Regions from separate parts of the Vibrio sp. 704 genome, predicted to be linked through region 1. Evidence: predicted binding sites of a transcription regulator. Region 1 holds the regulator's gene; each other region holds the start of a gene.
What was found. Region 1 encodes PurR, which represses purine synthesis genes. Its sites were predicted from a motif close to TNANGNAAACGTTTNCNTNA; they were not measured.
Positions count from the first base shown of each region.

Region 2: metK (methionine adenosyltransferase) is a predicted target of PurR. The motif match lies at 3,356-3,375, and genes of this name have one in related genera.
Region 3: R7R24_RS16250 (NCS2 family permease) is a predicted target of PurR. The motif match lies at 3,726-3,745, and genes of this name have one in related genera.
Region 4: purE (5-(carboxyamino)imidazole ribonucleotide mutase) is a predicted target of PurR. The motif match lies at 4,802-4,821, and genes of this name have one in related genera.

Region 1 is NZ_JAWOUH010000003.1:90,874-98,657, reverse strand. Features, by position in the region: gene torR (two-component system response regulator TorR) at 1-172, opposite strand, end outside; gene torD (molecular chaperone TorD) at 439-1,086, shown strand; gene purR (HTH-type transcriptional repressor PurR) at 1,555-2,559, shown strand; cyclic di-GMP riboswitch class I at 2,847-2,936, shown strand; gene R7R24_RS06465 (TfoX/Sxy family DNA transformation protein) at 3,053-3,643, shown strand; gene R7R24_RS06460 (TVP38/TMEM64 family protein) at 3,758-4,444, shown strand; gene R7R24_RS06455 (DUF2007 domain-containing protein) at 4,465-4,785, shown strand; gene R7R24_RS06450 (alpha/beta fold hydrolase) at 4,817-5,620, opposite strand; gene glgA (glycogen synthase GlgA) at 5,730-7,187, opposite strand; gene glgC (glucose-1-phosphate adenylyltransferase) at 7,177-7,784, opposite strand, start outside.
Region 2 is NZ_JAWOUH010000008.1:15,772-23,555, reverse strand. Features, by position in the region: gene R7R24_RS12950 (ligand-gated channel protein) at 1-85, opposite strand, end outside; gene R7R24_RS12945 (LysR family transcriptional regulator) at 226-1,119, shown strand; gene tkt (transketolase) at 1,211-3,205, opposite strand; gene metK (methionine adenosyltransferase) at 3,521-4,675, shown strand; gene R7R24_RS12930 (DUF2189 domain-containing protein) at 5,078-5,875, shown strand; gene R7R24_RS12925 (SprT family zinc-dependent metalloprotease) at 5,944-6,441, shown strand; gene endA (deoxyribonuclease I) at 6,591-7,286, shown strand; gene rsmE (16S rRNA (uracil(1498)-N(3))-methyltransferase) at 7,400-7,784, shown strand, end outside.
Region 3 is NZ_JAWOUH010000012.1:61,969-69,752, reverse strand. Features, by position in the region: gene R7R24_RS16265 (succinylglutamate desuccinylase/aspartoacylase family protein) at 1-335, opposite strand, end outside; gene R7R24_RS16260 (DUF3332 domain-containing protein) at 666-1,205, shown strand; gene R7R24_RS16255 (aminoacyl-histidine dipeptidase) at 1,270-2,742, opposite strand; gene R7R24_RS16250 (NCS2 family permease) at 3,767-5,056, shown strand; gene tet(34) (oxytetracycline resistance phosphoribosyltransferase domain-containing protein Tet(34)) at 5,320-5,784, shown strand; gene frsA (esterase FrsA) at 5,876-7,123, shown strand; gene crl (sigma factor-binding protein Crl) at 7,239-7,628, shown strand; gene proB (glutamate 5-kinase) at 7,750-7,784, shown strand, end outside.
Region 4 is NZ_JAWOUH010000018.1:512-8,295, reverse strand. Features, by position in the region: gene R7R24_RS19010 (LysM peptidoglycan-binding domain-containing protein) at 1-822, shown strand, start outside; gene dprA (DNA-processing protein DprA) at 806-1,915, shown strand; gene R7R24_RS19000 (DUF494 family protein) at 1,918-2,397, shown strand; gene R7R24_RS18995 (type I DNA topoisomerase) at 2,473-3,042, shown strand; gene R7R24_RS18990 (5-(carboxyamino)imidazole ribonucleotide synthase) at 3,108-4,241, opposite strand; gene purE (5-(carboxyamino)imidazole ribonucleotide mutase) at 4,246-4,731, opposite strand; gene R7R24_RS18980 (L-threonylcarbamoyladenylate synthase) at 4,931-5,488, shown strand; gene hemF (oxygen-dependent coproporphyrinogen oxidase) at 5,536-6,453, shown strand; gene aroE (shikimate dehydrogenase) at 6,555-7,388, shown strand; gene R7R24_RS18965 (DUF1488 domain-containing protein) at 7,392-7,655, shown strand; gene R7R24_RS18960 (gamma carbonic anhydrase family protein) at 7,663-7,784, opposite strand, start outside.

The sequences.
Region 1 (7,784 bases):
CAGGCAGGTTAATATCCAGCATGATCAGGTCTACATCGCCCGCTTGCAAAACTTCACGCATTTCTGCGCCACTCTCTGCTTCGCTGACTTGGTAGCCCTCATTTTGGAAATATCCCGCAAGCTTACTACGAGTTACAACATCATCTTCTACGACTAATACGTGATAGCTCATTTACACCACTTTTCTGTCTTCTTATTATCCAAGACGTATTCTATTCATAACTAGTAACATTTCTAGTCATAGATACATTAAAACGCAAGATTTAGCGTTTTTATTGATTCAAAACAAGCTTGCCCATTGCTATTAATAAACGGTCATTTTTGACCATAAAACACAACAATTATAGTTACTGCTATTCATTTTAATTGATTACACTTAGGGGATATCCCTAATTGACTTTGTGATGCATGACTTGAAGCATCATTCAGGAGCCCAAAATGCAAGAAGTGAAAGCTTTTAATGAAAAACGCGCTGAAATTTACTGGTGGTTTTCGAGCTTGTTCGCAAAAGAACTAACAGAGAAAGAATTGGAAGCCTATCACAGTGTTGAAATTCGCAGTTTTCTCGCAGGTTTAGGTGAAAATGAGTCGCTGAAACCAGCTGTTGATAGCCTAGTTGATGCATTGAATCGGTTACAAGATCGTGAAGATGCACAACTAGAGCTTGCAGCTGACTTTTGTGAACTGTTTTTGAAGACAGAAAAATACGGCGCTCTTCCTTACGCATCCATGTACATTGGTGAATCAGGTTTACTGAATGACAAGCCAGCTGAGGAAATGGAAAAGTTGATGGCTGAATTTGGCGTTCAAGTAGACGAAAACCTAAAGGAACCTGCGGATCACTTAGCCGTTGAGCTCGACTTTCTCGGGAACATGATTATCCGCTCAAACGAGCTTGAACAAGAAAAACACATGGAAGAAGCCTTCGTTAAACAAAACGACTTTATCCAGCAACAATTGATGTCTTGGTTACCTCAGTTTTCAGACAAATGTAAAAAATTCGACGAATTTGGATTTTACTCGAGTGTCGCGAAACTATTAGTTGCATTTTGTAAACTAGACAGCGCCTACCTTCTTGGTGAATAATTGCCGCCTATTTTTAGGGAGCCTGCCTATCGGGCTTCCTGTATGCCTGAAAGTGACCAATTGTAAGTAACTTGGGTATAATATTCGTTTGCCTTAACTTAGCGCAAAGACGCTTGGTTATTTAGCAGTCAAAATGTGACTTCAAATACACAAATCTCTTGCTGAAAACATTGCTAGTCAGTCCACATAGGGCTAAAATGTGAGCGCAAACGATTAAATATGATTTATATGTAAACCGCTGAAATATAGCGGTTTTTGTGTTTTCTTAACAGGTTGATGGCAATTTCTCATCAGATAGAAAAAAGATAAAATTCATCGACCGATGCTGCTACGTACCCTTTTGTCGCACTTGGATCAACCGCTGCCGAGACACTTAGCGCCAATTTTATATTGCTAGGTGTGAAACCATTAGAGCATCAGGTACATCCAATACGACATATTTCAGTAGCTCGATACAGGACACCATTTATGGCCACGATAAAAGACGTTGCTCGCTTAGCCGGCGTTTCCACTACGACAGTTTCGCACGTTATCAATAAAACGCGTTTCGTTGCAGAAGCAACGCAAGAAAAAGTAATGAAAGCCGTTGACGAGCTGAATTACGCGCCAAGTGCCGTTGCACGCAGCCTAAAATGCAACTCAACTCGTACGATTGGCATGTTAGTAACTCAATCAACTAACCTATTTTTCTCAGAAGTGATTGATGGCGTTGAGAGCTACTGTTACCGCCAAGGCTATACTCTGATTTTATGTAACACAGGCGGGATTTACGAAAAACAACGCGATTACATTCGTATGCTGGCTGAAAAGCGCGTTGATGGCATCCTAGTGATGTGTTCTGACTTAACCGAAGAACTAAAAGAGATGCTTGACCGTCATGCGGACATTCCTAAAGTGGTCATGGATTGGGGCCCAGAGAGCTCACAAGCAGACAAGATCATGGATAACTCAGAAGAAGGTGGCTACATTGCAACCAAACATCTGATTGACAATGGTCATACGGATATCGCTTGTCTAAGCGGTCATTTTGAAAAGCTTGCTTGCCAAGAGCGCATTGCAGGTTTCCGTCGCGCAATGAGCGAAGCGAACCTAGCTGTAAATGAAGACTGGATCCTTGAAGGTAACTTTGAATGTGATACGGCCGTATTAGTTGCAGATAAAATTACCGCAATGGACAAGCGCCCGACGGCGGTATTCTGTTTTAACGACACAATGGCTCTCGGCCTAATGAGCCGCTTGCAACAAAACGGGATCAAAATTCCTGAAGATATTTCAGTGATCGGCTACGACAACATCGAGCTTGCAGAATACTTCTCTCCACCGCTAACGACTATCCACCAACCTAAACGTCGTGTTGGTAAAAATGCATTCGAAATTCTACTTGAGCGTATCAAAGATAAAGAACACGAAAAACGAATTTTCGAAATGCAACCTGAGCTTGTAATTCGAAATACTGTGAAAAAAATGAACTAAATTTCACTGTATTTAACCGTGTTAAATAAGCGCTCTACAGGGGCGCTTATTTTTTTGGAAAAATTAAGCATTCTCTAATACTTCACACCACTCTAATAACAATTGACTAACGTTAACTCCCTGTTTTATATAAATGTAATATATATTAAGAACTCCTTTTCAAAGGCCAATTTGCACCTTTCCATATGCAAAATAGAGCATTCAACCTATCATTTTTATTGAACCGAAATCACACTTTTAACGCTAAACCGTGATGTTAATTCAATATAAGAAGTATGCTCATTGTGTCACGCACAGGGCAAACCATTCGAAAGAGTGGGACGCAAAGCCTCCGGCCTGAACCATATTACGATATGGAAGGTAGCGGGGTTACCGATGGCAAGTGTGTAAGCAATGACTTTACTCTGTAATGACATTGTTTTTACGCATGTTTGCTACTCTCTCGGACCTGACTTTTGGTGGCGTAATATTAATTACACCGAGATAACAAAACATGGATAAACCGATACTCAAAGACTCTATGAAGCTATTTGAGGCACTTGGTAATATCAAGTCGCGCTCAATGTTTGGTGGCTTCGGACTATTCGCTGATGAAACAATGTTTGCACTAGTGGTAAACAATCAGCTTCATATCAGAGCAGACCAAAAAACTTCATCTGACTTCGAGAAACAAGGGCTAAAGCCTTACGTTTATAAAAAACGTGGCTTTCCAGTCGTTACAAAGTACTACGCTATTTCCAGCGATTTATGGGAATCAAGCGAACGCTTAATCGAAGTAGCGAATCAATCATTGAAAAAGGCAAAGCTTGAGAAAGAACAGCAAGCAAGTACAAAGCCTAACCGTTTGAAAGATTTGCCTAACTTACGACTGGCTACCGAGCGCATGCTAAAAAAAGCCGGCATCGAATCCGTAGAGAAGCTTGAAGAGGAAGGTGCGCTTAACGCCTATAAAGCGATAAGAGATACGCACTCTGCAACCGTCAACATTGAGTTGCTATGGGCACTAGAAGGTGCTATCAACGGCACTCATTGGAGTGTGGTACCTCAAGCTCGCCGAGATGAGTTGATGAACGGCCTCCAATAAAAGTCGGCCTAAAAACTATCTTGTAAAACCGCAGTCTAATCTGCGGTTTTTTTGTGAAATTTTTTCGGTTTTCCTACTGTCTTATTACATATATCCCAAATTGGAATCAAAATTATGAATAAGAAACTGATATTAGGTCTCATCCTACTAGCGGCTATCGTCTTTTTAGGTATTAACTTTGGCCAGTATTTAACCTTAGAGAATGCAAAAGCCCAACAAGAAGCACTAACTACATACATCGATCAGAATTTTGTATTCTCGGCTGCGATTTACTTTTTTACCTACATTGCAATTACCGCTTTTTCTATCCCAGGAGCGGCAGTAGTCACCTTACTTGGTGCAGCCTTATTTGGTTTTTGGACAAGCTTGCTACTGGTTTCTTTCGCTAGCACTATGGGGGCAACACTGGCCTTCTTGAGCAGCCGATACTTATTGCGTGACTGGGTACAAAACAAATTCGGAAATAAACTCAACGCAATTAATCAAGGTGTCGAAAAAGACGGAGCTTTTTATCTATTTTCCTTGCGTCTAATCCCTGTATTCCCTTTCTTTCTAATCAACTTACTGATGGGCTTAACACCGATGTCTGTAGGTCGATTTTATCTCACTAGCCAAATAGGTATGCTGCCAGGCACAGCCGTATATCTGAATGCAGGTACTCAATTAGCAACAATTGAAAGCCTATCGGGCATTGTTTCACCCGCAGTATTAGCGTCTTTTGCGCTATTGGGACTATTTCCAATCATCACTAAATGGGTTATGAATAAAGTAAGGCCGACACCAAGTCAGCAAAACTCGTAATTGGTGAAGTGGGTATTTTGATGAAAATATTTATCGCTAAAAACCCAGCAGAAGCACACATTGTATGTGAGCTGCTTAAAGTGGAACAAATTTACTGTGAAGTTCGCGGAGAAGGTATTTTCGGCTTAAAAGGAGAACTGCCGTTTGGTGATGATACCGATCCTTATGTGTGGCTTTTTGACACGGCACAAAAGATGAAAGCTGAAGAAATAGTAAAAGCATATCGAAAACAATCCGATAGGCATGAGTATCAAGATTGGCAATGCCCAAAATGTCATGAAATAAACGAAGGGCAATTTGGTGCATGTTGGCAATGTGGATATCAACTAGGAGAGCTATAGCGGCTCTCCTATTCATTGGATGCACTCAGTTTTAAGCACATACAGCTTGCTGTTTAATAAACTCGATGGAGTGTTGATTGAAGTCTTCTGGACGCTCTACATTACATACATGACCACAATTCGGGATTTCTCGTAGAATGCTGAGCTTATGTGCTGCAACCATTTCTTTGACAGGTTTAATAAACATGTAATCCCTGTCGCCCATTAAGTAAAGAGTCGGAATGGGTAACTCTCGATCTTTAAAATATTTCATTAACGGATTTACATCAGCGGCAAGAATAAACCAACGTTTAAATTCTTTTTGGCAAAGCTTCTTGGCTTCGCGAATAAAAAGGTGGCGAGATTCTCGTTGGCTTCTTTGAGGCATAACAATATAAGCGAACAGTTTGTAGAGCCACATGTACGGTAGGATATGCTTACAAAAATTACCTAATTTCACCAATATCTGAGAACGAGTGTTAAGCCTTGTGACAGCACCGCCGAGCACCATCGAACGTACGCGCTCTGATGACAATTCAGCAAGGTTTCGAACAATAATAGTACCAAGCGACATACCGACAAAATGAGCGGATTGGATCTTTAAATGGTCCAATACTTTCAAAATATCTTGGGTAACTTCCGTAAAGGTATAACGGCTAGCAATGAGCTCTTTAAGTAACTGATTTGACTTTCCATGACCTCTTAAATCGATCAGCAATAAGTTAAAGTGTTGCTTGTAAGCTTTAATTTGCTTGAACCAGATAGAAGAGCTACCACCAGCACCGTGCACAAATACAACCCACTCATTACTAGTAGGGTGCAAATAGGTTTTATGAAAAAGTAGCGGCTGGGTCATATTGAGTATCAAAAAGATCGTGCTATTGAGTAAAAAGCCATCCTACCACACTCCCCTTACTCAAGATAATAAAGGCACCTCATTCGGTGCCTTTCGTTACAATTTTAAGTCAAACTAACGCTGAGTGGTAAAGCTGCAAATAAGATTCTGCGGCCTTTTGCCAACAAAAGTCTTGTTGCATCGCGTGCAACTGTACTTTATTCACTTCAGGCTCGTTTTGAGCGTAGAGCAACAGTGCCCTTAGCATCGTTAACAACAATGCCTGCGGTGTCGGTTCGAAAAAAACAAACCCCGTTGCTTCAGATGGGTTTACATCATAATCGCTAACGCTGTCCTTTAAGCCACCAACACCGCGTACTATCGGTAATGTCCCATAAGCCATACTATAGATTTGGTTTAAGCCACATGGTTCAAACTCAGAAGGCATCAAGAAGAAATCAGAACCAGCTTCAACGATATGCGCAAGTTCATTGTCATACGCTTCTACAAAGGCAAATTTGCTAGAAAACTGCGCGGCAACCTCTCGTAACTGAGCGGCAAGAACAGGGTCTCCGGTCCCAACGACAACTAGCTGAACATCGTGCTTCAAAAAGTCGGCCAAAGCAGGCAACAAGTAATGAACGCCTTTCTGCTGGGTCAACCGACAAACCATACCGAACATAGCTACATTTTTTTCGGGCAAATTTAGTCGTTGTTGTAATGCTTTTTTACAAGCTTTCTTCCCTTGCGACATACTTTGCTGGTCGGCGCAGTAATTAACCGGCAAGTAGGTATCAGTTTCCGGATTCCAAGCGCTGTAATCACAACCATTCAAGATGCCGACTAAGTCCTGCGCACGTTGCTGAAACTCCCAAGCCATGCCGTGACTGCCAAGCTCTGTTTTTAGTTCCTCTGCGTACGTAGGGCTAACCGCGTTTATCTTATCTGCATTCATTACACCAGCTTTAAGCATCGTAATATGCGTTGCACTCACCGCAGCATCGGGAACGTTTCTACAATGAAACTCTGGCAAACACTGCACATCTTCATAACTAAATACGCCTTTAAAGACCGCATTGTGAATTGAAATGACGCTTTTAGTATGAGCAAAAAACGGATCATTGCCATACCTGTGCTTGAGCAAAAATGGAACAAGACCTGTGTGCCAATCGTTCGCGTGTATGATATTAGGTTGAAAGGCGAGCTTGGGTAACATATCGAGACATGCTGCACTAAAAAACGCAAAGCGCTCGCCGTTATCAGTATACGCTTGGTTGTTCTCCGCATACATTGATGGTCGATTGAAATACGGCGGACAATCAATCAGGTAAACAGGATTTTGACCTAACATGAGCCGCAAAACTCGATACTCCGTATGCGGCCATGATGTTAATTCTGTTTCTAATACAACTTCTGCGTCTGCGAGTTTATCAATACTGCTGTACGCAGGGATGGTAATTCTTACGTCTTGCTGTAGGTTTTGAAGGGCTTCCGGTAGTGCCTTGGCAACATCTGCCAAGCCACCACTTTTAATGAGGCCTTCAACCTCAGAAGCTACAAACAGAATAGATAAGTTGTTAGTAGCCAACTCGAGCTCCTTTCGGAATAACAACAATGCCCTCCTCAGACACGTGGAAGTGTTTTTTATCTTCTTGAAGATTCACACCAATCTGAGTACCAGGAGCAATATCGGCATCCTTGTCGACAATCACACGACGTAAAACACATCCTTCGCCAATTTTTACGTCACCAAGAAGTATACATTCGCTGATATCGCAAGCAGAAGCAATATTACTGCGAAAACCAAGCACCGACTTTTCGATTCTTGAGCCTCTAACATAGCTGCCATTACACACTAAACTATCGATTATCTGCACACGACCATTATCAGAGTCGGTAAATGTCGCAGGTGGCAATGGTGGGTAGTAGGTATGCAATGGCCATTTACGGTTGTACAGCGAAAATGGTGCATCTTTTTCTAGCAGATCCATATGCGCTTGCCAGTACGCATCAATAGTTCCGACATCACGCCAGTACACCTCTTCTTTTTCGCCACTGATTTTGTTGGTACTGAAGTCATACACGAACACATCACCTCTAGGGAACATCTTTGGAATGATGTCCTTTCCAAAATCATGTGATGAAGCTTCATTATCCGCATCTTCGACCAACTCTGAGAACAGTA
Region 2 (7,784 bases), on a different contig from region 1:
CTGCATCATTGGCAAAAACATGAGGGACACTGACGAAGGCTAAAATACCAGTTGCGGTAATAACTGGCAGTCTAAGAGTAGACATCTACATCTCCATAATTGATAATGATTATTATTTTCGAAAGTGAATTATTCACAAATAGAATGAGATGCATAGTGAGAGTTATGGAACGGTTCTTTCCATTTATGGAACTCGTACATAACGCAGTAAGGAGTAAAAGAAATATGCACGACTTAGCATCAATTAGAGCCTTTGATGCGCTCAATCAGCATAAAAGTTTGACAGCCGCTGCTAAAGCCCTTAATCAGCCAAAATCAACGCTAAGTCGTCGCTTGGCACAATTAGAAGAAGACTTCGGTCAGGCTCTAACCGCCAGACAAGGTAATCGATTAGTTCTGACAAGAGCTGGAGAAATCTTTGCCCACTACAGCCGCCAGATTCTTGAGTTAAGCGAAGAGAGTTATGATGCACTGCAAGGTTTAACGAACCAAGTTTCAGGGCCACTGCATATTGTTTGTCATACTGCCTTAGTTAGAAGCTGGCTCGGCGGCGTACTCAATCGTTTTCTTGCTGATAATCCCGATGTTAGAGTTCAACTTACCAGTGACTTTTCTGAGGCGCATCATGACCCAGATTTGTTCATCTGGCTCGGTGAACGTAAAGAGCTAGACTGGCGAAAAGAAGTGCTGGGGGTATTTCGCTATACGCCTTTTGCCTCTCCAAATTATCTAAAACAACATGGGCCTATACCGCACCCCAAAGAACTTGAAGCACATCCATGGATCGATTTTGGTTCAGTGCAAGAAAATGGATTGATGCTAGCACACCCTCAACACGGTGAGTTCTTTTTAGAACCCTTTGTTAGTCGGTTATACAGCGACAACATAGCAATGCAAATAGACAGTATCGCGAATGGTCATGGTATTGGACTGCTGCCGACTTGGACAGCATTCGGCTATGAGAAACATCACCCAGGGCGAATCACACCTTGCTTAGAAGGTTGGCTTTCTGAGCCTATTTCCATTAACTGCTATACACCAGCAGGACGACCACCACTGCGCTTATCCGTACTTTTAGACTGCATTCACCAAAGCATTCCACAAGGTTGGAAAACCTGACAAAAATAAAAAGGCCATCATAATGATGGCCTTTCTAACTTTAGCGTTTAACAATCGTCGTTTACGTTCGACTGTTTAGACGGTCCTGCAATTACGCTAGCAATTCTTTTGCTGTGTTCACTACGTTTTCAGTCGTGAAGCCAAACATCTCGAATAGCTGACCAGCAGGTGCAGATTCACCGAATGTTGTCATACCGATGATGCGACCGTCGAAGCCAACGTACTTGTACCAGAAATCAGCAATGCCCGCTTCAATAGCGATACGTGCCGTTACGTCTGATGGCAGTACAGCTTCACGGTAAGCGGCGTCTTGTTTGTCGAAAGCATCTGTTGATGGCATTGAAACAACGCGTACTTTCTTGCCTTCTGAAGTTAGTTGCTCAGCGGCTTTCACTGCAAGCTCAACCTCAGAACCTGTTGCGATAAGGATTAGCTCAGGCTTACCTTCGCTATCTTTCAGGATGTAAGCACCTTTCGCGATGTCTGCGACTTGTTCAGCAGTACGCTCTTGTTGCGCTAGGTTTTGACGAGAGAAGATAAGTGCAGTTGGTGCATCTTTACGTTCAATCGCTAGTTTCCATGCAACTGCAGACTCAACTTGGTCACATGGGCGCCATGTGCTCATGTTTGGAGTTACACGTAGAGACGCCATTTGCTCAACAGGTTGGTGAGTTGGGCCATCTTCGCCAAGACCGATCGAATCATGCGTGTAAACTTGGATGTTCTGAATTTTCATCAGCGCAGCCATACGCATTGCGTTACGAGCGTATTCCATGAACATTAGGAATGTTGCGCCGTAAGGAACGAAACCACCGTGCAATGCGATACCGTTGATGATAGCGGTCATACCGAATTCACGCACACCGTAGTGGATGTAGTTGCCAGAGAAGTCCTCCATTTCTAGAGACTTAGAACCAGACCACATGGTCAGGTTAGAAGGCGCTAGGTCAGCAGAACCACCCATAAACTCAGGAAGCATTTGACCAAACGCTTCTAGTGCATTTTGCGACGCTTTACGTGATGCAATGTTCGCTGGATTTGCTTGAAGATCGGCAATGATTTGGTTCGCTTTTTCTTCCCACTGTGCAGGAAGTTCGCCGTTTAGACGACGTTTAAGCTCTGCCGCTTCTGCAGGGTAAGCTGCAGCGTATGCTTCGAATTTTTCATTCCAAGCTGCTTCTTTCGCGGCGCCCGCTTCTTTTGCATCCCACTCAGCGTAAACATCTGCCGGGATCTCAAATGGGCCGTACTCCCAACCTAGGTATTCGCGAGCCGCTTGGATTTCATCGTGACCTAGTGGTGCACCGTGACAGTCGTGCGAACCAGACTTGTTAGGAGAACCGAAACCGATAATTGTTTTGGTACAGATAAGCGTAGGACGTGGGTCCGCTTTTGCTGCTTCAATTGCTGCGTTGATCGCGTCTGAGTCGTGACCATCGACTGCTGGGATTACATGCCAGCCGTACGCTTCAAAACGCTTAGGTGTATCGTCAGAGAACCAGCCTTCAACGTGACCGTCGATAGAAATGCCGTTGTCATCCCAGAACGCGATCAGTTTGCCTAGACCTAACGTCCCAGCAAGAGAGCATGCTTCATGCGAGATGCCTTCCATTAGACAGCCGTCACCCATGAACACATACGTAAAGTGGTCAACGATATCGTGACCTTCTTTGTTGAACTGTGCCGCTAGTGCTTTCTCTGCGATCGCCATACCAACAGCGTTAGTGATGCCTTGACCTAGAGGACCAGTTGTTGTCTCGATACCAGGCGCGTAGCCGTACTCTGGGTGACCTGGGGTTTTTGAGTGCAATTGACGGAAGTTTTTCAGATCGTCAATAGATAGCGCGTAACCGCTTAAGTGCAGTAGAGAGTAAATAAGCATTGACCCATGACCGTTTGACAGCACAAAGCGATCGCGGTCGGCCCACTCTGGGTTTGAAGGGTTATGGTTTAGGTGAGAGCGCCAAAGAACTTCAGCGATATCAGCCATACCCATTGGTGCGCCTGGGTGGCCTGAGTTAGCTTGTTGAACACCATCCATGCTTAGAGCACGAATTGCATTGGCAAGATGTTTACGAGACGACATGTCTGCTCCTGAGTACATTAAGCGAAACGAAAAGTAGGTCATAATTCTCTCAAAGCCCTGTTGGGTGTGCAAACGTTTTCCAGTCCAAAACCTCACAAATATTGCACCTTTCGCGCCAAATCGTTCGAAGTTCTTAAAATTATCAATAAATCAGGCAAACGTTTGGTTATAACAAAAACCAAAAAAGAGCTTGTAATTCGAGCAATCAAATTTAGAATAGACGTCTAGATGTAGATACACCTACAAAAATTAGTATTAATTTGCGCTGGAGAGTTTATCATTCCCCAGTTTTAAACCAGATATAGTGGAGCTAACATGGCTAAGCACCTGTTTACTTCTGAGTCAGTATCAGAAGGTCATCCAGATAAAATTGCAGACCAGATTTCTGATGCGGTTCTTGACGCGATTCTAGAGCAAGATCCAAAGGCTCGTGTTGCATGTGAGACTTACGTTAAAACCGGTATGGTAATGGTGGGTGGTGAAATCACGACTTCAGCATGGGTAGACATCGAAGAGTTAACTCGTGAAACCGTTCGTGAAATCGGCTACGTACATTCAGATATGGGCTTTGACGCAGATTCTTGTGCGGTACTAAACACAATCGGTAAACAGTCGCCAGATATCAACCAAGGTGTTGATAAAGCTGACCCTAAAGAACAAGGTGCAGGCGACCAAGGCATCATGTTTGGTTACGCTTGTAACGAAACTGAAGTACTAATGCCAGCGCCAATTACTTACTCTCACCGTCTTGTTCAAAAGCAAGCAGAAGTTCGTAAAAACGGCACACTACCTTGGTTGCGTCCTGATGCAAAATCTCAGGTAACATTCCAATACGATCAAGGTAACATCGTTGGTATCGACGCGGTTGTTCTTTCAACTCAACACTGTGACTCAATCTCAACTTCAGACCTGCGTGAAGCGGTAATGGAAGAGATCATTAAGCCAGTGCTACCTTCTGAGTGGATCAACAAAGAAACAAACTTCTTCATTAACCCAACCGGTCGCTTCGTAATCGGTGGTCCTATGGGTGACTGTGGCCTAACTGGTCGTAAGATCATCGTAGATACCTACGGCGGCGCAGCTCGTCACGGTGGCGGTGCGTTTTCTGGTAAAGATCCATCAAAAGTTGACCGTAGTGCAGCATACGCAGCACGCTACGTAGCGAAAAACATCGTAGCGGCAGGCATGGCTGACCGTTGTGAGATCCAACTTTCTTACGCAATCGGTGTTGCTGATCCAACGTCTATCATGGTGGAAACGTTCGGTACTGAGAAAGTACCTCACGACATCATCATTGAAGCGGTTCGTCAATTCTTCGACCTACGTCCATACGGTCTACAAGAAATGCTTAACCTTCTTCAACCTATCTACAAGAAGACAGCGGCTTACGGTCACTTCGGTCGTGAAGAATTCCCGTGGGAAGCGACAGACAAAGCTGCACTTCTACGCGATTTCGCTGGCATCAAATAATCAAGCTAAGCAAGAATCAATCAAGCCCTCGCTTATGGTGGGGGCTTTTTATTTTCAGCAACTTTTATATAGTCATTTCGGCTCATACCGCCCTGCCCCACAAAGCAGTCCTGTTTCTCCCTCATTTTTATACCGAATAAATTTTAAGCAATTATTTGTAAATTATCCCATCTCCGCCAATAGTTAAAATATTGTTAATTCCAATTTAAATAGAGACGTCGGAGGCTGGCGACTGTGGAAGCAACACTTAAGTAAAGACATGAGTTAAGCATCTTTATGGCCGATACCAAACTAAGCCAATGCTCAGATGTAAACTTGAAAAAGTCGCTTCAAGTTTGACTGAACAAAAACCGCTGTCAGTTGGTATAAGCGGATAATGTGGGAATAAATCAAGGAGGAGTTATGCCTCGAACTGTTAATCCATCGGACTTCCACAACAAGCGAAAGGAAGTGCCAGACAACGAATACGCCAGAACCATACCGTGCAATACGGTCAATCTTTCTGCACCTTTTCATTGGCTCGCATTAGGTCTGCATGATTTCGTGCGAATGCCGCTTATTAGTGCTTTCTATGGCATCTGTTTTATGGCAGCTGCGATAGGCATTGTTTTGCTCGTACAGTGGCAAGGCACACACTTAGTCGTCATGCCCAGTTTGATTGTTTACATGTTAATTGGTCCGTTTCTCGCGCTGGGTTTGTATGATGCCAGTTGGGAGAGAGAGCGCGGACACAAAGCAAGCTTGTTCCATTCAATGAAAGCGATCGGTCGTAACTCAACATCTCAATGGGCGTTCGCCGTGTTACTCGCAGTGTGTATGATATTTTGGATGCGCATTGCCGCTCTACTTCATGCACTCTACCCTTCTGTTCAAGGGGCACCTTTAAGTGAGTTCCTACCCTTCCTTGTCATCGGCTCTTTAGTTGGCTTTGTTTTGGCTTGTTTGGTGTTTAGCATTTCAGCCTTTTCTATTCCGCTCATGATGGAGCGTCGCGTAGACATGATGACCGCTGTATTTACCAGCTTTAATGCAGTGAAATCCAACATTCCAGCAATGATTGTTTGGGCAGCGATCATCTGTGGCGGTATTCTTATCGGCTTTGCGACCTACGGGATCGGAATGTTGTTTACCATGCCAATTCTAGGCTACGGTACATGGCACGCTTACCATGCCACCATCAAGAAAAAACACACACCATAATTAACTGATGCTATGATCTGGCCCTCGCAAATGCGGGGGCTTTTTTATTTGATTTATCGAGGTGAATTGTGGATATAGAACTCAGCTATAAAGCCAAGCAAGTGATGGCGGACTGTATCGCGATGGCGGAACAAGCTTTCAAACGTTCTTTCCCGATTCCAACAATCACCTTCGACGTTCGTGGGAAAGCGGCAGGAAAAGCCTACCTTCAATTAAATCAAGTACGCCTAAACCCTGTTTTATTTCGCGAAAACACCCAAGCATTCTTAGATGAAGTCATTCCTCATGAAGTAGCACACCTGATTACTTATCAGGTTTACGGGCGAGTTAGGCCTCACGGTAAAGAATGGAAAGGCGTCATGGAAGCCGTATTTAACGTACCAGCCAAAACCACTCACAGCTTTGAAGTAAAATCCGTTCAAGGTAAAACCTTTGAGTATCGTTGTGGTTGTATGACCTACCCTCTATCGATTCGCCGTCATAATAAAGTGCTGCGCGAAGAGGCGACGTACTCTTGTCAAAAATGCCGCCAACCACTTAACTTCACCGGCATTCAATTATCGTAGCCCTTACCTCATAGTGTTACTTGCGTTCCCAAAATAAAGATCGGTTGATCAAAACCTTCCCTTCGCCACTTATTGTTAACTTACTCATCACTAAAGCTATTTTATGCGTGTTATCATGAATAAAGTCATACTTTATAAAGACTTTTATCATGAAATACTTATTCTCTCTGTTGCTTATCTCGCTTTCTAGCACTGCGATTGCCGCTCCACCGAGCTCATTCTCTGCAGCCAAACGTGAGGCGGTCAAAATTTATCAAGACCACCCAACAAGCTTCTACTGTGGCTGTAACATTCAATGGCAAGGCAAGAAAGGCTTACCCGATTTAGCCTCTTGCGGTTACCAAGTCCGTAAACAAGAAAAACGGGCTGCACGAATCGAATGGGAGCACGTTGTTCCTGCGTGGCAATTTGGCCACCAGCGTCAATGCTGGCAAGATGGCGGACGTAAAAACTGTAAGAAAAAAGACAAAACTTTTCGTTTGATGGAAGCAGACTTGCACAACCTAACCCCTGCTATTGGTGAAGTAAACGGTGACCGTTCGAACTACAACTTCAGCCAATGGAACGGTATGGATGGCGTGAGTTATGGTCGCTGTGAGATGCAAGTGAACTTTAAGCAGCGTAAAGTCATGCCACCAGACCGTGCGCGTGGCTCAATTGCTCGTACCTATCTATACATGAGCAAAGAGTACGGTTTCAAACTGTCGAAGCAGCAAACGCAATTAATGAGTGCTTGGAACAAAACCTATCCTGTCGATAAATGGGAATGTGAGCGTGACGAGCGCATTGCAAAAGTACAGGGCAATCACAACCCATTTGTTCAAGAAGCCTGCCGCGCACTGTAACCTCCGACCTCGAAGCGTTTCAATTACTGATATTGAAACGCTTCTTGCCCCTTGTTTTTTCGGTGCAAAGCATCCATGTTAGGGTTTAAGTTTATTCTCTTGCTGGAAATCTCATGCGTACCCCTCGAATTTATCATCCAGAAACCATTCATCAACTTGGCTCACTTGCTTTAAGTGACGACGCAGCAGGCCATATCGGTCGTGTTTTGCGCATGAAAGAAGGCCAAGACGTTCTCCTTTTTGACAACAGTGGCGCAGAGTTCCCAGCGGTTATCAGTGAAGTCAGCAAGAAATCAGTTTTGGTTAACATCACCGAGCGTGTAGAAAGCAGTATTGAATCCCCTTTAGATCTGCACCTTGGTCAAGTCATTTCACGTGGCGATAAGATGGAGTTCACCATCCAAAAGTCTGTTGAACTTGGCGTCAATACCATCACTCCTCTGATTTCTGAACGTTGTGGCGTCAAGCTTGACCAAAAGCGTTTTGAGAAAAAACTCG
Region 3 (7,784 bases), on a different contig from region 1:
TTGAGATCTCGTCGGTCGGGCAAGTAACGAGATTTATGGATGAAACCAAAAACGTTAACGATAGGTACTGCAATGACAGTGCCTTTCAGTTTTTGTGGATCCAGTTGGTTAATGATCTGACGAACGATTTCTACGCCATTAAGCTCATCACCATGGATAGCAGCATTCACCATTAAAACTGGTCCTTCTTGTTTCCCATGGATTATTTCCACAGGAATAGATAAAGGCGAATGTGTATATAGCTTCGCTGCTTCAAATTCGATCTCTAATCGTTGCCCTGGTTGTATTTGATGTCCTAAGAGCTCAAACACTTTGCTTTTTTTACTTCTGGCCATAAACCATCTCTGTCAAATGCGTCATCAGCAATGTAACAATTGCTGCAAAATCGCACTAATCATTCTCATTAAGGACACGACAAATTACTTTAATCGTCATGCGTGAAATTTTGGTATGTGTGAAGTTTTTGTTTTCAATATGATCTTTTCTATCAGTTTAATACATAACAAGCCATAGAGAAGAGAGCGCAATAATAGCCTTAAAAAATGTGACTGTATTAAAAATAATACTGTTCATGGAGGACAAAAAAACGGACTTTTAACCCTACTTTTTATCCGATAATATCCGCGCCGAATTTGAGGTTTCACACTTTCTAACTAGAGGTTTTGATGAAAAAGGCAATTGCTAAAATTGGTGCATTGACTGCGGTAGCAGTTTCACTTTCAGGTTGCGTAGGTAGTAATGCCGTGACAGGTTATGTCATGGGGTTTAACTTGAAAGCTGTTGACAACCGTTACGCTCGAGGTGGCCTAAATATGCTTTTAGCGCCTGTTTATGGTGTCGCGATCGCAGCGGATTATATCGTGTTTAACTCTCTAGAATTTTGGACGGGTAAGAACCCGTTAAATGGTAAGCCACATATCTTCGATACAAAGGTAGATACTTACATTGATGTCAATCACCAGTTAGATAAGTCGTTAACGACGGCACCAATCGCACCATTAGCGGATAACCGTGTCATTGAGCAGGGGCGAATGCAGCAAATCGATGAGAACACTGTTCAAATGGATATTACTTACAGTAACGGTGAAAAGGCGACACTCATGGGTGTACGCGATGGTGAGTTTGTTACTTACTACATTGATGGTGAAGTTGCTGCACAAACCTCAATGGATGAATTAGCCGCTTACGCGCAAAACCGTGTGTAGTTGGGTTCAACTAAACCAAAAAAAGGGTGCCGTATGGCACCCTTTGTCATTTTTCGTGATTGAATTATGCTTTCTCTGGAATCGCTTCTAAAAGCGCGACCATCTGTTCCCAGTACAACTGAACAGTATCAATCTTCACTTTCTCATCTGGAGAGTGAGGGAATTTTATTGTTGGACCGAAAGAAACCATATCCATGTGTGGGTATGGTTCTTTAAATAGGCCACACTCAAGACCAGCATGGATGACCATGATGTTCGGCTTATGACCGTAAATGCCTTCATACATATCACGGAAAATTGCCATGATCTCGGAATCTGCATCTGGCTTCCAGCCAGGGTAAGCGCCTGAGAACTGAATTTGTGCGCCTGCTAGCTCAGTAATCGAGCGCAGCATGCTTTCCACTTGGCTACGGCCAGAGTCAATGAGAGAACGAATCAAGCAAAGCACGGTGACTTTATTTTCTTCTGTGCTGATCACACCAACGTTTAGAGAAGTTTCAACAACGCCTTCCACCTCATCACTCATACGGATTACGCCGTTTGGACAAGCGTTAAGTGCCGCAATGAATCGTTGCTGATCGGCGATTGAAAATACTTGCGCGTCAGTCGTGATCACTTCATTAAAGGTTACGATACCTGTTTCGATTTTACCCAATTCAGTTTTAAGCAGCTCAGTGTAGTGGTTGAACAGCTCAGCAAGCTTGTCTTGGTTTTCGACAGGAAGCGCGACAGTAACAAACGCTTCGCGAGGGATTGCATTACGTAAGCTACCGCCACGGAATTCGACTAAACGTAAATCAAGCTCTTGAGCATGACCGGCAAGGAAACGACCAAGTAATTTGTTGGCATTACCGCGACCTGTGTGAATGTCACAACCTGAGTGACCACCTTTTAGGCCTTTCAGCGTCAGTTGGCGTGTTACAAAACCTGCAGGCGTTGATTCTCGAGAAATATCGAAAGTCATGGTGCCATCAACGCCACCTGCACAACCCATGTAGACTTCGCCTTCTTGCTCAGAGTCTGTATTTAGAAGAATCTCACCCTCTAACCAACCAGCTTCAAGGCCAAATGCGCCAGTCATGCCTGCTTCTTCATCAATCGTCAGCAGAACTTCGAGTGGACCGTGCTTAATATCTTTAGATGCCAATACAGCAAGGCAAGAAGCCATACCAATACCGTTATCTGCACCAAGCGTCGTGCCTTTCGCAGTTACCCATTCGCCATCGATGTAAGGTTGGATTGGATCTTTGGTGAAGTCGTGTTCAGTGTCTTCGTTTTTCTGCGGCACCATGTCGATGTGTGCTTGAAGTACAACAGCCTTCTTATTTTCCATTCCTGGTGTCGCGGGCTTTTTGATGAACACGTTACCGGTTGGATCACGGCGAACGTCAAAGCCTTGCTCTGTTGCCCAGTTGATAATGTACTGTGCTAATGCTTCTTCATGTTTCGATGGATGAGGGATAGAACAAATCTTATCGAAAAACTGCCAAAGTGGAGCAGGTGATAAGGTACTGATCTCAGAATGGAACTCAGACACGGAGGACTCCTTTTGATGTGCTTTGCCAAATATATACCGTAAAAATGTTGTCAAGGTAGCATTAAATGCTAGACGATTTGGCCTTCAAATTGCCGTTAGCATACCACCAGATAAGGAGTACGAGTAGTCGCGATCACAAGGATTTCTCTCAGAACTGTCACAGTTTGTGAATACAATAACAAGCTCTATGTGTTCTCTATCATACATTCTGAAAGTGGCTTTATTTTTTAATTCATAAAATTGTAATTTAATTACATATAAACTTTGATAAAGGTCAATTTATGTATTTTTTGTGATTCCAATCACTAAAATGCTTGTAATTAAATTTCTTGGTGGTATATTTGTAACCAGCTTCTGAGAGAAGAATGAAATGCTCAAAGGATGAGTCCGTTTTATCGCCTCCAAGGAACCGAGAAATCAACGAATGTTTAATTGATTTAAAAGGTGATAGTTATGAAAGGTTTACCAAGTACAATGTTCTGGAATAGCAAGTCTGTTTACACCGGTAACTTTGTATACCCAACAAGCTTTGGCTACTAAGTGAAGTCAACGCATGTGACTCGAACAGTTTGTTCACCCCTATAAATTGGAATTTTTTTTCAGTGATAGTGCTGACATGATTCACCGCCACCCAAATTGGGTGGCGTTTTTTTATCTCTATTTTCTCTTCCTGACTCACTTATTGCCATCAAAGCCTTCTTCTATTCCCCATTCTTCGGTTTTATCGACTTTTCCATCAAATCTGTTAGATACCATGTTTAAAATGGGCCTTTTTCATCTGAAAGTTTAGTACATTGCTCAGTTTTCATTCTCTTTTAGGGAACTGTCTTATCTGGGTTACCTATTGTTTTATAAGAATATATTTCTTTACTTGCTTAGATGGGTTAGAGAATATGTTTCATATCCAAAGAAAAAAAACGCATTAGAGTGAAGATTCTATCTAGAATTTGCTATTTGATAACTTTATAATTCCCGCCAATCGATTACGCAACCGTTTACTTTTTTACCTTTACAGGATTCGATCATGCTCGAGAGGCTTTTTAAACTCAGTGAAAATGGCACAAATGTGCGTACTGAGATCATTGCAGGTGTTACGACCTTCCTAACTATGGCTTACATTATTTTTGTAAACCCAGCGATCCTGTCGGATACCGGTATGGACCGTGGTGCCATTTTTGTCGCGACTTGTCTTGCTGCCGCAATCGGCTGTTTTATTATGGGATTTGTTGCGAATTACCCAATCGCACAGGCACCAGGAATGGGCCTGAACGCATTTTTCACTTACTCTGTTGTATTGGGAATGGGTTATACGTGGCAAGTTGCGTTAGCGGCTGTATTTGTTTCTGGCCTTCTGTTCATTCTTTTAAGCGTATTTAAGATCCGTGAGTGGATTATTAACTCGATCCCGCATTCTCTACGAACAGGTATTTCAGCTGGTATTGGTCTTTTCTTAGCGTTTATCGCATTAAAAAATGCAGGTATCGTCGTTGATAACCCAGCGACATTAGTTTCTATGGGAGAGATCACATCATTGCCATCTGTATTGGCCGCGATTGGCTTCTTTCTTACGATTGCACTGGTTCACCGTGGTGTGAAAGGTGCGGTGATGATCGCCATTCTTGGCGTTACAGCGCTTGGTCTTCTATTTGGTGATGTGCAGTGGGGCGGTATTATGTCAACGCCACCAAGCATTGCGCCAACTTTCATGCAACTGGATTTCTCTGGTTTGTTTGAAGTAGGCATGATTTCCGTCGTATTTGCTTTCCTATTTGTCGATTTATTTGACACCGCAGGTACGCTCGTTGGCGTTTCTCAAAAAGCAGGTCTAACTGATGAGAATGGCAACATCCCTCGTTTAAACAAAGCGTTACTTGCAGACTCAACAGCAACGTCAGTAGGTGCATTACTTGGTACCTCTAACACGACATCTTATATTGAAAGCGTTTCTGGTGTGGCTGCGGGTGGGCGTACTGGTCTAACAGCCGTGGTTGTTGGTGTACTCTTCCTACTTGCTCTATTGTTCTCACCACTTGCGGGTATGATCCCTGCTTATGCAACGTCAGGTGCGCTATTCTATGTGGCGATCTTGATGCTGTCTGGGCTAGTAAGCATTGATTGGCGTGACTTAACTGAAGCGTCGCCAGTTGTTGTGACTTGTTTGGTGATGCCGCTAACATTCTCGATTGCAGAAGGTATCACGTTAGGCTTTATCGCATACGCGGCGATCAAATTATTTAGCGGCAAGGGCCGTGAAGTGTCGATGAGTGTATGGGTGATGTCAGCCATCTTCATCGTTAAATACCTCGTCGGTTAATTTCTCGAGCAAAAAGCCAGTGTGGATTTATTCACGCTGGCTTTTTCTTTTTTACGTTGTTCACAGAAGACGGTTTTTCTGCGGAATAGGCAGAGAATTATGATATCACCGTTGGTATTAGCGGTGTGTTTCGGTAGAATAATCGTTTGCGCAGCTTGAAATCCTCGTCTCCAAACATTTTGGAGAAGTTAGTGAGCATTCCGCTTTTGAGTGACTTCGCTAGATTTTGAGGATGCATATTTTCAAATTATTAGGTTATTACAATGAGTAAAAAATTCATTATCACTTGGGATGCAATGCAGACTTACTGCCGTGAACTGGCTGAGAAACAAATGCCAGCTGAGCAATGGAAAGGAATTTGGGCGGTAAGCCGCGGCGGTTTGGTTCCTGGCGCTATTTTGGCTCGTGAACTGGGTATTCGTTACGTTGATACAATCTGTATTTCAAGCTACGACCATGATCATCAGCGCGATATGACGGTACTAAAAGCACCTGAAGGTGATGGCGAAGGTTACCTAATCGTTGAAGACCTAGTAGACAGTGGTGATACAGCGCGCAAACTACGTGAGATGTATCCAAAAGCGAAAATGATCGCTGTGTGTGCGAAACCATCAGGCAAAGAGCTGCTGGATGATTACGTTGTAGATATTGCTCAAGACACTTGGATCGAGCAGCCTTGGGATATGTCAATCCAGTATGCTGAGCCAGTAAACCGCAAGCAAAAATAAGCGCGGTTAAAGAATATTGAGAAATGCCCCTTTATAGGGGCATTTTTTTTATTATGATATTAAATCATGCTAATAGCCTAGGGTTCTTCCTATGTCTGAAGACGTCAGTAAAAATCTTTCCGAAACTTTGTTCGTGAAACATAAGCAAGCAAAAGAAACCTCCGCGCTTACCCAGTACATGCCGACCAGTAAAAAAATACTTGATGAACGAGAAGCGCAGGGTGATCGTGCTTGGTATCGTCATTTGCGTCGCTTGCAATGGGCTTGGCAAGGATTGTCTCCGATCGAAATGGAAGGCGTACTGTCCAAAATTGCTTCATCTTCTCACTCGCGAACCAATGATGATTGGTTAGACACTGTAATGGGTTATCACAGTGGTAACTGGACATTTGAGTGGATCAAGCTTGGTATGGATCATCAGAAGCGAGCAAATGAAATGCAAGGAGAAGAGGCAGCGGATGAACTCTTCACTGCTTCTTTGTGTTTTAGTATTGCAGGCTACCCACATTTAAAAAATGACAACTTGGCATCGCAAGCTCAAGTTCTGGCAAACAAAGCGTATTCTGACGGCGCAGAAAAAACTAAGTACACGATCAAGCAAATTGAAGTGCCTTACCAAAATCGCAAAATCATCGCGAACCTCCATTTACCAAGAACGGATAAACAGTTGCCTGTGGTCATGGTGAGCGCTGGTTTGGATACTCTACAAACCGACATGTGGCGTTTGTTCCGTAATCGTCTTGCACCGCGAGATATTGCGATGTTAACCGTGGATATGCCTTCGGTAGGGCATAGCTCTCATTGGCCCTTGACCGAGAATTCAAGTTGCCTACATCAAGCGGTATTGAATGAGCTTTACTCGCTACCTTGGGTTGATCATCACAAAGTGGGGTTAGTTGGGTTTCGTTTTGGTGGTAATGCCATGATCAGACTCTCTTTTGTCGAGCAGGAAAAGATCAAAGCTTGTGTCGCTCTAGGCGCACCCGTACATGATATTTTTACTTCCCCTAAGAAGTTACAAAAAATGCCGAAGATGTATTTAGATCTTTTGGCTTCCCGTTTGGGGAAAAATGCGGTTGATATTAATAGCATGGCAGGTCAGATGATGGCGTGGTCATTGAAGGTTCAGGGCTTCCTGAGCAGTCGAAAAACCAAAGTGCCTATTTTGGCTTTGAGTCTTGAAGGCGATCCAGTGTCGCCACACAGTGATAATCAACTTGTTGCTCTATTTAGCCAGTATGGTAGAGCGAAAAAAATCAGTTCCAAAACAATTACAAAAGGATATGAGCAATCCCTCGATTTAGCCATAAAGTGGCTAGAAGATGAATTATTAGGGTGACAATTCTCCTAAATTAGTTAAGAGTGATATATCTGAGCAAAAAATAAGCTCATGATAATTAAAAATAATAATCATTCTTGGGTGTTTACTTTTAACTATGAAAACGGAGATTCATATGTCAGAGACGACTCAGGGCCCGACTCACTTTCGCTTGATGTCAAAGTTGAAGGCGATAGGGCCTTACCTGCGCGAACCACAATCGCAAGAAGGGCGCTATTATTTTGATTGTTTATCTGTATGTGTAGACGACAAAAAATCGCCTGAGAAGCGTGAATTTTGGGGCTGGTGGATGGATTTGGAATCCATCGAGGGAGGCTTTACTGCTAAATATCATATTGGCAAGTACAACAAAGAAGGGCAATGGGTATCTGAAGCCCTTCCCAAAAAAGTGGTAGAGGAAGTGTATCTCACGCAGAGCACATTCCATCAAAAGCTGGTTGATACTTTAGAAGAACACTTCAAATTAGAAGTCGAATATCACACGGAGTCTTTCGATTTCGCTTAATTTGGTTGTTTTCATTTAATACCAAACAAAAAGGTGCGAAAACGCACCTTTTCTCTTGTTAATTCCCTATTTGATTGTTAAAACATCCTCTCTTTATTTGTTTTTCACTTCAGAAGACATCATGACAACGAATCAACAAAATGCAGTTGTTTCACA
Region 4 (7,784 bases), on a different contig from region 1:
CAGCCCGTGTTGAGCCTAAAACCGGTTAAGAAGCTGAGCCCGAAAGCTCGCATCACAGAAAAGAAAGCCGTACCAACGGTCGCGGAAGGTTTGGTGATGCCTTACCTCAAATCGGATCGGTTGCTAGATAAAGATTCGTTGAACAGAGCAGCAAAAGTGATGGGTAGCAGCAAAGGCAGTAAGTATCTGACTGCAGAAGATGTGCTGTATATCAATGGCAATCAGACCGCGACAGGTTGGGCTATTTACCGACCAGTAGCTACCTTTTCGCGTGACGATGTGTCCGAAGAGATTACCGCGCTGCGTTTGATTGCCAAAGGCGAGCTCGTTGAAGCTTCGAGTGATTATTCAGGTTTGAAGCTTACATCGCAAATGCAAGAAATCCTACGTAACGATATCGCGTTGCCAAATCAATCGGTTGAGAATACTGACTTCACGACTACGTTCTATCCGCTGCCGTCGCCACAAGGCAGTTCTGCAAAGTTGCTAGGTAATATCGAAGGTATTCGCTTTAGTTCAACTAACCAAGTCGTGGTGATTGATAAAGGCACGTCAGACAATCTGAAGCAAGGCAGTGTGTTTGATTTAAAAGAAGACGCGCACCCAGTTTACAAAGACGGCGATGAGTTCAAGAAAGAGTTTGGTGTGCTTGATAAGAAAATCACTTTGCCTCAAAGCAAAGTTGGTGAGTTGCTGGTCATTCGTCCTTATGAGTACTTTAGCTTGGCACTGATCACTAACAGTACGAAACCCATTAACCAAGATATTTCGGTGGTGTCACCGTTGGCGGACGAATTAACCATCGATGAATCGACGAAATAACGATGATCTCGCTGCCTGGTTAAAACTGAGTTGTTTACCAGGCATTGGCGGCGTCAAAATGAATAAGCTACTGGCAAGAGACACGCCATGTAACATCGTAAACTTCTCTCCTGAACAGCTACAACAACTTGGGTTAACAACTAAGCAAATTCAAGCTTGGGCTTCAACAGATAAAGAAGTCGATGCTTGTTTAAGCTGGCTTGAGGCTTCTACAAACCATCATATCCTGACACTGACTGACCCGCGTTATCCACCTCAACTCAAACAAATCGTTGCACCGCCACCTCTACTTTTTGTTCAAGGAAACCCTACTTGTCTTTCTCAGCCACAAATCGCGATGGTTGGCAGTCGAAATGCGAGTATTGATGGATTACAGCATGCACGTCAGTTTGCTGCAGAGTTTGTTCAGCACGATTTTATTGTCACCAGTGGTCTCGCTTTAGGCATTGATGGTCATGCGCATGATGGTGCGTTGCAAGCGGGTGGTAAGACGATTGCGGTGCTAGGATCTGGCTTAGAAAATATTTATCCGGCACGTCATCGTGGTTTAGCGCAACGTGTTATTGAACATGGGGCTTTGGTGTCTGAGTTTCGGCCTAATGCCAAGCCGCGCCCAGAAAACTTCCCGCGTCGTAATCGTATTATTAGTGGATTATCGCTTGGTGTACTGGTCGTCGAGGCGGCGAAAAAGAGCGGCTCGTTAATTACAGCTCGTTACGCGCTTGAGCAAGGTCGAGAAGTATTTGCGCTGCCAGCGTCAATCAATGCCCCCAATGCCTGCGGTGGAAACCAGTTGATACGTCATGGCGCTTGCCTCGTAGAAAAGACGAAAGATGTCTTAGATGAAATACAGTCCTTGCTTGATTGGTCTATTAATCAGAGTACCGATTTATTTTCTACGTTAAATGATGAAGAAGAATTGCCATTTCCTCAGCTGTTAGCTAACGTAGGAAGTGAAGCTACACCGGTTGATATTCTTGCAAACAGGACCAATATACCTGTCCAAGAAGTCATGATGCAGCTCTTAGAGTTAGAACTCTCTGGGCATGTCGTTGCGGTTTCAGGTGGCTATATTCGAAAGGGGAGGGGCTAGCTATGATGATGGATATACTGATGTATCTATTCGAAACCTACATCCATAGCGATGCAGAGTTACAGGTCGAACAAGACGAGTTGGAAGAAGAATTGCTTCGTGCAGGCTTCCAACAAAAAGATATCTACAAAGCCCTTGTCTGGTTAGAAGAGCTTGCCGCATTGCAGCAAAGTGACACCTCTTCTGCAATCTCGACTTGCATGGCTTCGTCATCAACTCGTATCTACACAGCGAAAGAGATGCAGCGTTTAGATTTGGAATGCCGAGGGTTTTTATTGTTTCTCGAGCAAATCAATGTGTTAACCACAGAAACTCGCGAAATGGTGATTGACCGAGTGATGGGTCTAGAAACGAGCGAGTTTGAGCTTGAAGACCTCAAATGGATCATTTTGATGGTGCTGTTTAATGTGCCTGGTAATGAAAATGCTTATACGCTAATGGAAGAGCTGTTGTACACCAAGGAACAAGGGATTCTTCACTAACCATCTGGGCAAGTTCGAGTTTAGCTAGAATAAACGCGAGCTTGTCTTTTTGTGTGTTTTCACGAAACGGTAAGTATGAGTAGTAAAATCGACAACACCCTTTTCTCTGCCCATGAACACGCTTTGGAACACGAGCCGTGTCCAAAATGTGGTGGTGAGCTGACTCTCAAGCACGGAAAACATGGCCCATTTCTCGGCTGTAACCATTATCCAAGCTGTGATTACATTAAACCGCTACACAGCAATGATGGGCACATCGTGAAAGAGTTGGGTGTGCCTTGTCCTGAGTGTGGCAATGAGTTGGTACTCCGCCAAGGGCGCTACGGTATGTTCGTTGGTTGTAGCCATTACCCGGCTTGTCATCATATTGAGTCGATTAATCAACCAGAGCCAGAAAAACAGTCGCAAGAGCACCAAGCGTGTCCTGAATGCGGTAAAGGTCATTTAGTTGAACGTAAGACGCGTTTTGGTAAAACCTTCTACGCATGTGACAACTACCCTAAATGCAAATTTGCTGTGAACCTTGCTCCGGTCAAGGGGCGATGCGAAGAGTGTGGTTTTACTCTGTTGGTGGAGAAGAAACTTGCCAGTGGTGTGAAATTGCAATGTGCCAACCGTAAGTGCCAGCACACCCAGCAAGGGTAAATACATCAAAGGAATTAAAAAGGGTCGCATCGTGCGACCCTTTTTTGTTTTTTTGCTGCCAAACGTTAGTGTTGAGGCTGTTTAGCGAATGCTTGCACAGCAGGGAAAGCTATTGGGTCTAAGATGTCTGCCAGAGCGCACAGCCTACGGTGCAATTCTCCTGGGTAGTCGCCACACACGTTGATGTGTCCCATCTTGCGACCTGCACGTTTCTCTTTGCCATACCAATGAAGGTGGCAACCATCCATTAATAACAATGCTTCTGGTAGTGTGTCTTCACCAAGAATATTGATCATTGAGGTTTCACGAACTAATTTCGTACTGCCTAATGGTAAGCCGCACACTGCGCGCAGATGATTTTCAAACTGACACGTTTCTGCACCTTGCTGTGTCCAGTGACCAGAGTTGTGCACGCGTGGAGCAATCTCATTCACTAAAAGTGCCCCATCGACATCAAAGAACTCAAGCGCTAATACGCCAACGTAATCTAGGCTATCTGCGACTGCCGTGAACATTTGCTTTGCTTGTTCCTGTAACCCTGGCGCATCAATCGCAGTAGAAAGACTCAATACACCGTTGGTGTGGACGTTCTCTGCCAGAGGATACACTTCCACACTGCCATCTTTGCTTCGAGCACCAACCAGTGATACTTCGCGGTTAAAAGGAACAAACTCTTCAGCAACAATCGCTTGAGTTGGTGTTGCCGCGATGCACTCTGCCATCTCAGTCCAAATGTCGTCGACTTGAGAAGCTTCTTTTAAGCGCCATTGGCCTTTACCATCGTAACCACCTAATGCACTTTTCAGAACCATTGGCATACCAACGTGTTCAATTGCGCGCTCAAAGTCTTCACGAGTTTCAATGACGTAGTATTTCGCGTTGCGCACGCCGGCATCATCAAGCAGTGCTTTTTCAATACGGCGATCACCACCTGCTTTGATGGCTTGCGTACTTGGTAGGAACTTGCCGCTCGCTTCGCAAACTTTGAGCACGTCATGTGGAATATGCTCGAACTCGGCAGTAATCACATCAACTTGCGTAATCGCATTTTCCAAGCCATGGCCAAGTACCTGTTGAGTTAAAGGGTGAACGACATCACCGCTGCTGACATCGTAAGCTGAAATTTGAATATTCAGTGGCGCACCAGCCAGAGACATCATACGAGCCAACTGACCCGCACCAAGAACCAGTACATGCATCTGATTAATCCTCTGCAGGGTTTGGATTTGCGAGAACTGTTTCCGTTTGCTCATTACGGAATGCTTCTACCTTCGCCATGATGTTTTCATCATGAGTGCCTAGGATTTGCGCTGCTAGGATACCGGCGTTTGCTGCGCCCGCTTCGCCAATCGCCAATGTACCAACCGCAATTCCCTTTGGCATCTGTACAATAGAAAGCAGTGAATCCATACCTTTCAGTGCACGAGACTGAACGGGAACCCCAAGCACAGGCAAACTAGTAAACGCCGCCGCCATACCTGGTAGGTGGGCTGCACCACCTGCGCCTGCGATGATAACTTTGATGCCGCGTTCTTTTGCGCCACTGGCGTAGTCAGCCAGTAATTGAGGAGTTCGGTGTGCTGACACTACTTTTGTTTCGTAAGGCACGCCAAATTGATCTAGCATGTCCGCTGCTAGTTTCATGGTTGGCCAATCGGATTTAGAACCCATGATGATACCGACTTTCATCTCAAACTCCTTTAAGCTGCAAAAATTAGGTGAGCTATAAATTTGTGCGCATTATACGGGGATTTTTATCTCAAGCAAACGTTTGCGTCTTGTTGTTGGCGCTATTGATACATTTTATAAAAAAATTGCTTTAGTGTCTGAGAATGAATATTTGTACACTTAGTGAAAACAACACAGTCAAACAAATAGGAAGTAATCGGTGGATAACTTTGAACAAGTGCTCAACGCACTCAAGCAAGGCGAAGTGATTGCCTATCCAACAGAAGGGGTTTTTGGTGTCGGATGTGATCCAGATAACCCAGAAGCAATTCAAAAGCTATTAGAGCTCAAGCAGCGTCCGGTAGAAAAAGGGCTGATTCTAATCGCGGCAAGTTATGATCAGCTTTTGCCTTATATTGATGAATCTCAGTTGACTGAAGAACAATTACAGACTGTTCATGCCACTTGGCCAGGCCCATACACTTGGATCATGCCAGCGAGCGATAAAGTATCCAACTGGGTTTCAGGGCAGTTTGATTCAATTGCGGTTCGTGTGACTGATCATCCTTTGGTGCAAAAAATGTGTAATGCATTCGGAAAGCCGTTAACCTCTACCAGCGCGAATCTCTCCAGCTTACCACCGTGTATGACCACGGAAGAAGTCGAAGAGCAGTTGGGTGATAAGCTGGTCGCCATTCTTCGTGGCGAGACCAGCGGTCGTGATAAACCCAGCGAGATTCGTGACGCCAAAACTTCACAAATATTAAGACAGGGTTAACCCTGCTAGCCAGCCATCATTAGGTTTCACGTAATAGGTAATAACGTATGTCAGCGATCGATAAGCACGCCGTAAAGCAGTTCTTGATGTCACTTCAGGACTCCATTTGTCAGCAGTTAGAACAAGAAGATGGAAAGGCCGTCTTTGTCGAAGATGCATGGCAACGTGAAAAAGGAGAGCGTCTGGGTGGCGGTGGTCGCTCACGTGTTTTGCGTGATGGCCTTGTTTTCGAGCAGGGAGGCGTGAACTTCTCGCATGTGGAAGGGAAAGAAATGCCAGCATCTGCGACAGCGCATCGCCCAGAGCTAGCGGGTCGTCGTTTTGAAGCGATGGGTGTTTCTTTGGTTATTCACCCTAAAAACCCTTACGTACCGACTTCACACGCCAATGTCCGCTTCTTTATTGCAGAAAAAGATGGCGAAGACCCAATTTGGTGGTTTGGTGGTGGTTTTGACCTAACGCCGTTCTATCCATTTGAAGAAGATTGCCAATCATGGCACGACACTGCAAAACTGCTTTGTGCGCCATTTGGTGACGATGTTTACCAAGAGCATAAAGCATGGTGTGACAAATACTTCTTCCTACCACATCGTAATGAAACTCGCGGTGTTGGCGGTTTGTTCTTTGATGATCTAAACCAGTGGGAATTTGATAAGTGTTTTGCTTACATCAAAGCAGTGGGTGAAGGCTATTGCCAGGCTTACTTGCCGATCGTTTCTCGTCGTAAAGAGATCAAGTATGGTGAGCGTGAGCGTGAATTCCAACTATATCGTCGCGGCCGTTACGTAGAGTTCAACTTAGTGTATGACCGTGGCACCTTATTTGGTTTACAAAGTGGTGGGCGTACTGAGTCGATTCTGATGTCAATGCCGCCGCTCGCTCGCTGGGAGTACTGCTACGAGCCAGAAGCGGGATCGCCAGAAGCTGAACTTTACGAGCGATACCTAACGGCCCGAGAGTGGTAAGCACGGAATCTCCTTTTCTATATAGATAGATAGTGATAGGGTCATCTGTAATCAGGTGGCCCTGTTTTCTCTATATCTAAGTAAGGAACAAAGGTAAGGAAATGACCCAGCAAATCGATCGCTATGCCGTGTTTGGTAATCCTATCGGACACAGTAAGTCGCCATTCATTCACACCTTGTTTGCTCGTCAAACTAATCAATCTTTGGTGTATACCGCAGAAAGTGCACCTGTTGATGGTTTTATTGACGCGGCGAAGGTGTTTTTTGCTGAAGGTGGCAAGGGGTGCAACATCACTATGCCATTTAAAGAAGATGCTTATCAATTTGCTAGTCGATTGACAGAACGGGCTCAGTTAGCAGGCGCGGTAAATACCCTCAAGAAGTTAGACGATGGTGAAATCATCGGTGACAACACTGATGGTGCAGGTTTAGTGCAAGATCTGCTTCAGCATCAGGTTGTATTGGAAGGTGCGCGAATCCTAATTATTGGTGCTGGTGGTGCAGCTCGTGGTGTTATTAAGCCACTACTCGATCAAAAGCCGACCTCTTTAACCATTACCAACCGTACCTTTAGTAAAGCACAAGAGCTCGCAGAGCTGTTTGTCTCTCACGGTCCTATCCTCGCCAAAGAGATGGCAAGTATTGATGAAGAGTATGATGTCATCATTAACTCCACATCCGCTTCTCTTAGTGGTGAACTGCCGACTATTTCATCCTCCATCTTTGCCGCTAACAGTACAAGCTATGACATGATTTATGGCAAAGGGGTGACGAGCTTTAACTTATGGGCAAAAGAGAATGGTGCCGCTCATGCGTATGACGGTCTTGGAATGTTAGTTGGGCAGGCTGCGGAAAGCTTTACGCTCTGGCGTGGCTTACGTCCTGGTGCCAAACAAATTCTCAGAGAACTAAGAAAGAATCTTGAAGGTCAATAAGCGATGAATCAATCCATCTTATTCCCAGATATTCAATCATGGGATGAAGTATCACAATCGGTAAACTTTTCGGCGCAACAATCAGGCGCACTAATAGAGTGCTTTGTGACGAAACAAAAGTTAGAAAAGCTCAGTGGTTCACTGATTGAAACTGAGCAAGCGGCAATTAAAGTGTTTACTGATTACAGATTCGACCTAGAAGAAATGGCTGAAGAGCTAATAGAAGATGAAGCCTTCAACGAAGAAGGCCATATCATCATCGGTTAACAGGGTTTTAGTTCAAGTCTTTTACTTCATTTAAGTAGTCGTTTTTGTTCTGCACATAGTTATTGGCAGACTTTTGCAAGAAAGCTCGTTCTTTTTCTGATAGAGGGCGAGCTTGTTTTACTGGGCTTC